DNA from 2 places in the Robertmurraya sp. FSL R5-0851 genome. Region 1 is predicted to be linked to the other one. Evidence: riboswitches for the same ligand, from Rfam matches in the RefSeq annotation. Region 1 holds a riboswitch; the other holds the start of a gene.
What was found. Region 1 has a riboswitch for FMN ahead of ribE (riboflavin synthase). Riboswitches for the same ligand answer to the same signal wherever they lie in the genome.
Positions count from the first base shown of each region.

Region 2: another riboswitch for FMN. It lies ahead of MKX65_RS15795 (ECF transporter S component); the one in region 1 lies ahead of ribE (riboflavin synthase).

Region 1 is NZ_JBBOOE010000001.1:4,633,335-4,637,762, reverse strand. It holds gene MKX65_RS23630 (SRPBCC family protein) at 1-28, shown strand, start outside; gene bshB2 (bacillithiol biosynthesis deacetylase BshB2) at 68-733, opposite strand; gene MKX65_RS23620 (YojF family protein) at 747-1,094, opposite strand; FMN riboswitch at 1,263-1,410, shown strand; gene ribE (riboflavin synthase) at 1,823-2,479, shown strand; gene MKX65_RS23610 (bifunctional 3,4-dihydroxy-2-butanone-4-phosphate synthase/GTP cyclohydrolase II) at 2,492-3,685, shown strand; gene ribH (6,7-dimethyl-8-ribityllumazine synthase) at 3,698-4,165, shown strand; gene pdxK (pyridoxine/pyridoxal/pyridoxamine kinase) at 4,211-4,428, opposite strand, start outside.
Region 2 is NZ_JBBOOE010000001.1:3,063,346-3,067,773, reverse strand. It holds gene serA (phosphoglycerate dehydrogenase) at 1-1,048, opposite strand, end outside; gene MKX65_RS15800 (manganese-dependent inorganic pyrophosphatase) at 1,223-2,158, opposite strand; FMN riboswitch at 2,315-2,450, shown strand; gene MKX65_RS15795 (ECF transporter S component) at 2,611-3,195, shown strand; gene MKX65_RS15790 (ferredoxin) at 3,242-3,490, opposite strand; gene MKX65_RS15785 (helix-turn-helix domain-containing protein) at 3,736-4,428, shown strand, end outside.

The DNA of each region.
Region 1 (4,428 bases):
ACTTGAGACAGAAGCAGTTCATAGATAAAGAAAGAGCCCACAGGCTAGGAATCCTGTGGGCGAAGATTTAAAATTTATACGTCCAGAAACGTTCGTTATTTACCCAAGCAATCATGTCGGGGTCATTTGCTTTAAGCTTTTCGGCCATATTTTGAATCATTAATTGCGTTTGCGACGCATGAGCCTTGATCGTGGCAATTTTCTGATCAGATACAGCAGTGACATCATTGACGATGTCTGGTGCTCCGAGCTCATCCAATGTGTTTTTTGAAAAAGCTACACAGTGCAGATTTGGTCTTTTTTCTGGAGCTAATCGCCCGACGGCTTTCACGACCGCAGCCCCCGTCGCATCGTGGTCAGGGTGTACGGAATATCCTGGGTAAAACGTGATGATTAAGGACGGGTTCACATCCGCAATAATTTCTCCCATATGATCCGCTAATTTTTCAGGATCTTCAAACTCTACCGTTTTATCGCGATATCCAAGCATACGCAAATCTTGGATTCCAATCGATTGTGCTGCGTTTTGAAGTTCCAATTTACGAATTTGCGGGAGCGACTCTCTTGTTGCAAACGGTGGATTCCCTAAGTTCCGTCCCATTTCACCAAGTGTTAAGCATGCATATGTGACAGGTGCCCCGTTTTGGATATGCAAAGCAAGGGTGCCTGAAACGCCGAATGCCTCGTCGTCAGGGTGAGGGAATATAACTAAAATTTGACGTTCTTTTTCCATGATGCGCTCCTTTCTACTCAAATGGTGTTGGACTGATTTGGAAGGCAACTGCTAGTTTACCTTGATAATCATGTCCAGCCATTAATAATCTATTTTGATCATCTACTTCAAAATGAGTGATTCCTTCCGCATAAACCCAGCCAATGTTCAGCTTCAAGCCAATGCGGTAAGGCCCATTTCCTTTGATTTGACCAATCTCATATTTCACCAGTGCATTGCGAATAAATGCCCCTGAGGAAAAAAAGGATTCATCATTATGAGTCGCATACGCTCCATTTGTCGTTTCTAAATGTATATACACATCTTGGTTCGCAAGACGGTTTAGCTCTTTTTGAACTTCTTCCACTATGACGAGCTCCATGTTATTTCCTCCTTCACTTCGTTAACGCATGTAATAATCTTTATTTTACTAAAAACATGAGGGAAAAGCGAAAAGTAGGATTGGTTGATTTTACAACAAAATTGTGTTGGTAAGAGTTTTTGGTTTCCTTTTGCGGAAAGTTTAGGTATAATGAGAGCAATTTAAATAGTATTCCTTCGGGGTCGGGTGCAATTCCCAACCGGCGGTGATGAAGCAAGAGCTTCTTAGTCCGTGACCCGTTTGAGTGTTCATTCAAACGGTGGATCTGGTGAAACTCCAGAGCCGACAGTAAAAGTCTGGATGGGAGAAGGAAAAAAATTCTGGTTTATGTGTATGGGTGAAGTGTACCCATTTTTAGACCTTTATTTGACATTGCCATTTTTCTGACCCCGTTCCTTTATTGGTGCGGGGTTTTTATTTTTTTATGACTCCATTTCGAAGGAATATGGTGGCTACAGGTTATAAAAGAGTGTTTATGACTTGTTGCTAGGTGTAAATCAGGTTCAAAGGTCATAAACGATGATTTATGACACGTATGGAAAGAAAAAAGGGATGCGTAGGTCATAAAAGTTTGTTTATGACCTGTGTTGGTGAAGATTTCATCTCTAAGAGTCATAAGCATTTGATACAGTCTTACGAGAGATTCCCGAGGTTTTCGGAAATGCTACAAGAAGGAACTGGTAAAACGAGCGGTATAAGTAACTAAACCAAGGAAGGAGGCAAGAGATATGTTTACAGGGATTATTGAGGAAATTGGACTTGTAACCAATACAAAGAATACAGGACAATCTTCGGTGTTAACGATTGAGGCCAATCATATTCTTGCGGATGTAAAGCTCGGCGACAGTATCGCCGTAAATGGGGTTTGTTTGACGGTTACTTCTTTCACCTCTAACGCATTCACCGTTGATGTGATGCCAGAAACGATTAAGGCAACCAGCTTACGAGATGTGGAACCAGGGTCCCATGTCAACCTGGAAAGGGCGATGGCGGCTGGCGGCCGATTTGGTGGTCATTTTGTGTCGGGGCATGTGGATGGCCTCGGGGTGATTAAAGAAAAGAGAGAAGTTGCCAACGCTGTGTACTACGAGATAGAAGCAGCGAGCGATCTCTTACACTACATTATTGAAAAAGGGTCCGTTACGGTAGATGGGACAAGTTTAACCGTTTTTGGTGTGTCAGAGACAAGTTTCCTTCTTTCGCTGATCCCGCACACGTTATCGGAAACGATAATTGGGCGAAAAGGGGCTGGGGACATCGTAAATATTGAGTGCGATATGATTGGCAAGTACATTTCACACTTTTTATCCAAACAATCCACTCAAACCATTCAAAAGAGTTCTTCTCTCACCACTCAATTTCTAGAGGAAAATGGGTTTAAATAAGGAGGAAAAGACATGTTTAATTCGATTGAAGAAGCATTGGAAGACTTAAAGAATGGAAAAGTAATCATCGTCTGTGATGATGAAGATCGAGAAAACGAAGGGGATTTCCTTTCGTTAGCGGAAAAAACAACTCCAGAGGTCATCAATCTAATGGCCACGCATGGAAGAGGGTTAATCTGTGTTCCAATCGAAGAAGAGCTAGCTCAGAAGCTCGAGCTCATGCCGATGGTAGCAAGAAACACCGATCCCCATGGGACAGCCTTCACCGTTAGTATTGATCATAAAAGCTCAACGACTGGTATATCGGCCTTTGAGCGTTCGGATACCATCTTACAAATGCTCAACCCTGAATCTAAGGCAGCTGATTTTAAACGCCCAGGTCATATTTTTCCACTCATTGCAAAAAAAGGCGGGGTGCTTAAGCGTACGGGTCATACGGAGGCGGCTGTTGACTTGGCCATATTATCCGGAGCAAAACCAGCAGGGGTTATTTGCGAGATCATGAATGAAGACGGGAGCATGGCACGTGTTCCACAGTTAAAAGAGATTGCTGATAAGTTAAATGTTAAAATGATTACGATTAAAGATTTGATCGAGTATCGTAACCGCGAAGATCGCTTAATTCAAAGAGAAGTCGAAATTGAGCTTCCTACCGAGTTTGGCCAATTCCGAGCTGTGGGTTATTCCAATTTGATCGATGGCAAAGAGCATGTGGCTTTAGTAAAAGGAACCATTGACCCTAGCAAACCAGTTCTTGTTCGCGTTCACTCCGAATGTTTAACGGGGGATGTGTTCGGATCGTATCGCTGCGACTGCGGTCCACAGCTACATTCGGCATTAAGTCAAATTGAGCAAGAAGGTGCAGGAGTGTTACTGTATTTGCGTCAAGAAGGTCGAGGACTGGGACTGTTGAACAAGTTAAGAGCGTATAAGCTGCAAGAGGAAGGTTACGATACGGTTGAAGCGAACGAAAAGCTTGGCTTTGGTGCCGATTTAAGAGAATACGGGATTGGAGCTCAAATTTTAAAAGATTTAGGAATTAGTCAAATTCGACTGTTAACGAACAATCCTCGAAAAATCAAAGGATTAAAAGGGTATGGATTGGAAATTGTCGATCGCGTGCCGATCCAAATGAAATCACGAGAAGAGAACGAAAAGTATTTAAAAACAAAACAAAGTAAATTAGGACATTTACTACACTTTTAGGAGGAATGGATTATGGGAAGAAGTTTTGAAGGAAATTTAGTTGGCAGTGGGTTAAAGGTTGGAATCGTTGTAGGTCGTTTCAATGAGTTTATTACAAGCAAATTGCTTAGCGGAGCACAAGATGCTCTGAAAAGACACGGTGTGGCTGACGAAGATGTAGATGTGGCTTGGGTACCAGGTGCATTTGAAATTCCACTAATCGCTCAAAAAATGGCACAAAGCAAAAAATATGATGCAGTAATCACATTAGGAACGGTTATTCGTGGATCCACTCCACACTTCGATTATGTATGTAATGAAGCAGCAAAAGGCGTACAGGCAACCACATTAAACACAGGTGTTCCTGTTATTTTCGGTGTGTTAACAACGAATACAATTGAACAAGCAATCGAAAGAGCAGGAACAAAGGCTGGAAACAAAGGCTGGGAATCAGCGGTTTCAGCGATTGAAATGGCGAATTTAGGTCGTATGTTTGAATAAAAATAGATGAAAGCCGCTGGAATTAAACCTCCAGCGGCTTCTATTTTATGCGTTCACTTTTGCACCAAAAGTACGGTACGCACCGTGCATCGTTGGTCCAACATATTCATTTAACTTAAATCCATGTGCGATCGCCGCTGTAATGAAGTCTTTTGCTGTCGCAACAGCGTCCTTCACGGAAGCTCCTTTTGCAAGCTCGGCTGTAATAGCTGAAGAGTAAGTGCAGCCTGCGCCATGAATGTAAGTGGTGTCAATTTTTTCAC
Region 2 (4,428 bases), 1.6 Mb from region 1:
TAATAGAGATTTCATTTACTCCTTGTTTCATGCACTGTGATAAAATGGATCCGATTTGCTTAGATAACTGATGGAATGGTTTGATCTTTTCAAAAATATCTTTAGACATTGCTGGTAGGTTAATAGAGTTTTGGACTGGCTTGCCTTCAAAATACATACGAACTTCTTTAGCTACCTGTGTAGCAACATTAAGCTGGGCTTCCTTTGTGGACGCACCTAAGTGTGGTGTGACGATTACATTATCATATTTAAATAACGGATGTTCTCCAGGTGGTTCTACTTCAAATACATCGATAGCAGCTCCGGCTACATGCCCATTGCCAACGAACTTCGCTAGAGCGAGTTCATCGATAATTCCCCCGCGGGCACAGTTAAGAAAGTATACACCTTTTTTCGTTTGACTTAATGTTTCTTCGTTAATAAGTCCTTTAGTTTCTGGTGTTAATGGTGTGTGTACTGTGATAATATCTGCTTCTGCTAATACTTCTTCCAAACTACCATGAGAAACACCTAGCTTTAATGCACGCTCCTTGGTTAAGAAAGGATCGTATACTTTTACATTCATGCCGAACACTTTTGCTCTTTTAGCTAATTCAGAACCAATACGACCCATACCAACGATTCCGAGAGTCTTTCCATAAAGTTCAGTTCCGATAAAGGCATTTCGTTTCCACTCAAGATTTTTAACCGACTGATGGGCTTGTGGAATATTTCTCATTAAGGATGCCATCATGGCAAAAGTATGCTCAGCTGTAGAAATCGTATTACCATCTGGAGCATTGACGACAATGATTCCTCGTTTCGTAGCCGCATTTACGTCGATGTTGTCGACACCAACACCAGCACGTGCGATAATTTTCAATTGAGGCATTTTTTCGAGCAGATCTTCAGTAACAGTTGTAGCGCTTCGAACTAAAAGCGCATCAATTTTTTCTAATTCTACTTCTGGATCATTAATTTTTTTTTGAATTAATGTGCCTTCGTTAAAATCTAATAAGGGAGAAAGACCTTCCTCATTTATTGCATCGGCTACTAAAATTTGAAACATTCAAAACACCTACCCAATTATCAATTTTCTGATTATTTTACAAAACGAACATTTATCTGTCAATGGACTAAAACGTTCAGAACAAATAATGTAAACGCTTTAATGCTTTAAAGTCACGATTTTGTTAAATTTTTTAACAAAAAGCGCAAACTTTCAAAGTTTGCGCTAAAAATACTACATTTTTGAATTGAATAGATCTGTAAGGACTGGTACGATTTGTTTTTTACGTGAAACTACACCTTTTAACACGGCTTTGTTATTCTCTAAGGTTACACCGTATGCTTCTTCTACAGCTGAACGGGCATTTCCTAATGCAAGAGCTGTTGAATCGTTTGTTAAGATATCTGTTACAACAAATAAGAACAGGTCTAGACCTTTTTCTGAAATGATGTTTGATAATGTTTCTTCTAATTCAGCTTGTCTTGAATATACATCGTTAATATCTACTGCATTCACTTGTGCAATTTCTACTTTACTAGCTCCCATTTGGAATTCCTTTGCGTCAAGGGATACCAATTGCTGAATGGATTTGTCGCTTAAATCTGCGCCAGCCTTTAGCATGTCCAATCCATAACTTTCTGCATCTACACTAGCAATTTCAGCTAATTCTTTTGCTGCTGCTACATCTTCAGCTGTACATGTAGGGGACTTGAATAATAATGAATCAGAGATAATGGCAGAAAGCATGAGACCAGCAATCTCTGGGCGAATTTGAACATCATTTTCTTTATAAAGCTTGTTTAGAATAGTTGCCGTACAACCAACAGGCTCACAGCGGTAGTATAGTGGGTCACTCGTTTCAAAATTTGCAATACGGTGATGGTCAATGACTTCTATAACACGAACTTGATCAATATCACTTACACTTTGTTGTCTTTCGTTGTGGTCAACTAAGATAACGCTGTTGACTTCACCAGCAACTGTTTCAACGAGTCTTGGAGCTTCTGCTTTGAATGTATCAAGAGCAAATTGTGTTTCACCGCTCACTTCTCCTAATCGAACGGCTTCCACATCCATACCAAGAGCTTTTTTTAATTCTGCATAAGCGATCGCTGAGCAAATTGTGTCAGTATCAGGATTTTTATGACCAAAAATAAGAACTTTTTCCATGATTATCTCCTTTAAAATTAATCAATTTCGTATGTATATATACTTTAATAATTTAACACAAATACAAAAGAAGGACAAAAAATAATTCACTCAGAATGCAAACTTCTTCACAAAAAATACGAACTAAGCTATAATGATGTGGAAAATATAATATTGGTCTATCTTCGGGGCAGGGTGTGATTCCCGACCGGCGGTAATGAGTGTAACACTCTAAGCCCGCGAGCCTGGTTTTTGGGCAGGATTTGGTGCGATTCCAAAGCCGACAGTAAAGTCTGGATGGGAGAAGATGGAGGTTCTGCAGACGTTCAAAAAGGAGAGTTTTGAACGTTTATTAAGCGTGACTTCTAATCAAACTCCCTCAAGCGAATCGCTTGGGGTTTTTTTAATGAGGTACGTGATGCTGAACCTTTCTTCTTTAGGTGAGATGGATCCTAAAAAAAGGAGAGAGGGAAATGAAAAGTTTTAACGTAAGAACACTTGTATTGATTGGAATGTTAAGTAGCATCTCGTATGTATTAATGCTTCTTAATTTTCCACTTCCACCTTTTCCGCAGTTTTTAATGGTGGATTTTAGTGATGTCCCAGCTTTAATTGGTGCTTTAATACTCGGACCTGTAGCTGGAATATTAATTGAACTTCTAAAAAACGTACTTGATTATTTTTTAACTGGAAGTGCAACAGGAGTTCCTGTTGGCCACGTGGCAAATTTTGTTGCGGGTATCCTATTTATATTGCCAACATACTACATTTATCAGAAAGTGAAATCCTCAAAAGGTATGACATTTGGCTTAGTTGTGGGTACAATATCTATGGCAGTTCTAATGAGTGTGCTTAACTATTACATTATTTTGCCTGCTTATACATTCTTCTTAAATACACCTGCTATGTCAGGAGAAGAAACAAGGCAAATGATTGTTACGGCAATACTTCCTTTTAACCTTGTTAAGGGGATTTTAATATCAGTTATTTTTATGCTTTTATTTGCAAGAATGGGAACATGGATGAACAAACAAAAAGTGCAAAGTAGAGCTGTATAGTCACACAAAAAAAAGCAACGGCGAAGCCGTTGCTTTTACTTATTTACTATTCGAACTTAAGTGCGTCTCCATCAAATGCTTCATCAGCCACTTTAATAGAATCTGTTGGGCAACCTTCGAAAGCATCCATCATATCGTCTAATAGTACGTCTGGAATTTCAACGATACCTTGGTTATCGTCAAGAGTAACGAATGCAATGCCTTCATCATCGTAATCGTAAATGTCAGGTGCAGCTGCTCCGCAAGCACCACATGCAATGCAAGTTTCTTTGTCTACAATTGTGTATTTTGCCATGTAAAATACCTCCCAAAAAATTAAACAAGTATTCTTTATCATTCCCAAATTCACTAGGAATGCATCCCTCATATCTTATTGTAAAACTGAATGGTCAACATTTCAATAGAAAAAGTATTGAGAATGCTTATCATATAAGGGTTTGGACATTAATGGCATTTTTTATTCATTAAATGCGACTCATTTCATGCTACAATAATAGACATAAAAATACAAAAAAACCTAAGTATCGAAGGTGAGGTAAATTGATAAATATTCTTGAACACGTCGTTCTATATTGTTTATCAAAACTTGGTAAAGAACGAAGCAGCTCAAGCGTGTTTCACTTATTAAATGGGAAAAAATCATCTCAAACCATACAGGACTCACATCTTTTTCAATTGGATTCCTTTTTTCATACAGCACATCATTTAACAAGAGAGCAATATGAGAGCATTATAAGCAAACTAATAAAACATGAATTTATATATATTTCTGGCGATCAGCAGGTTGGCATTAGCGAAAGTGGACAACTTTTGATTCATGAATTGTATTCAATGTACCCATTCTTGAAAAACTTGCAAGGAGGAAGGTATCACAATTGTCTACAATTTTGGGAAAGATTATCTTTACTTATTCAAGTATGCTCTAATCAAATCAATAATCAAACAAGCTATATACCTGTTCAGAAAAATAAAGATACTCAAAATTGGATTAAGCATTTGTTCGCAACATCGGAAGGAAACAGCAAGAACTTTCCTCATGAGTTGTTAAGGGAATTACAGGCTTTATTGGAGTCTTCAGAACTGAAGATTGACCCAAGCGTATTAGTTGCAAGATTGTCCGGGTTTGAGTCAATTGGTTTAACGGAAATGCAAACCATCGAAATGCTTGGTATCGAAGAGAATAACTATCGATTTCAATTTCAAGCATTGCTTCATTTTTTAATGAGTTCAATC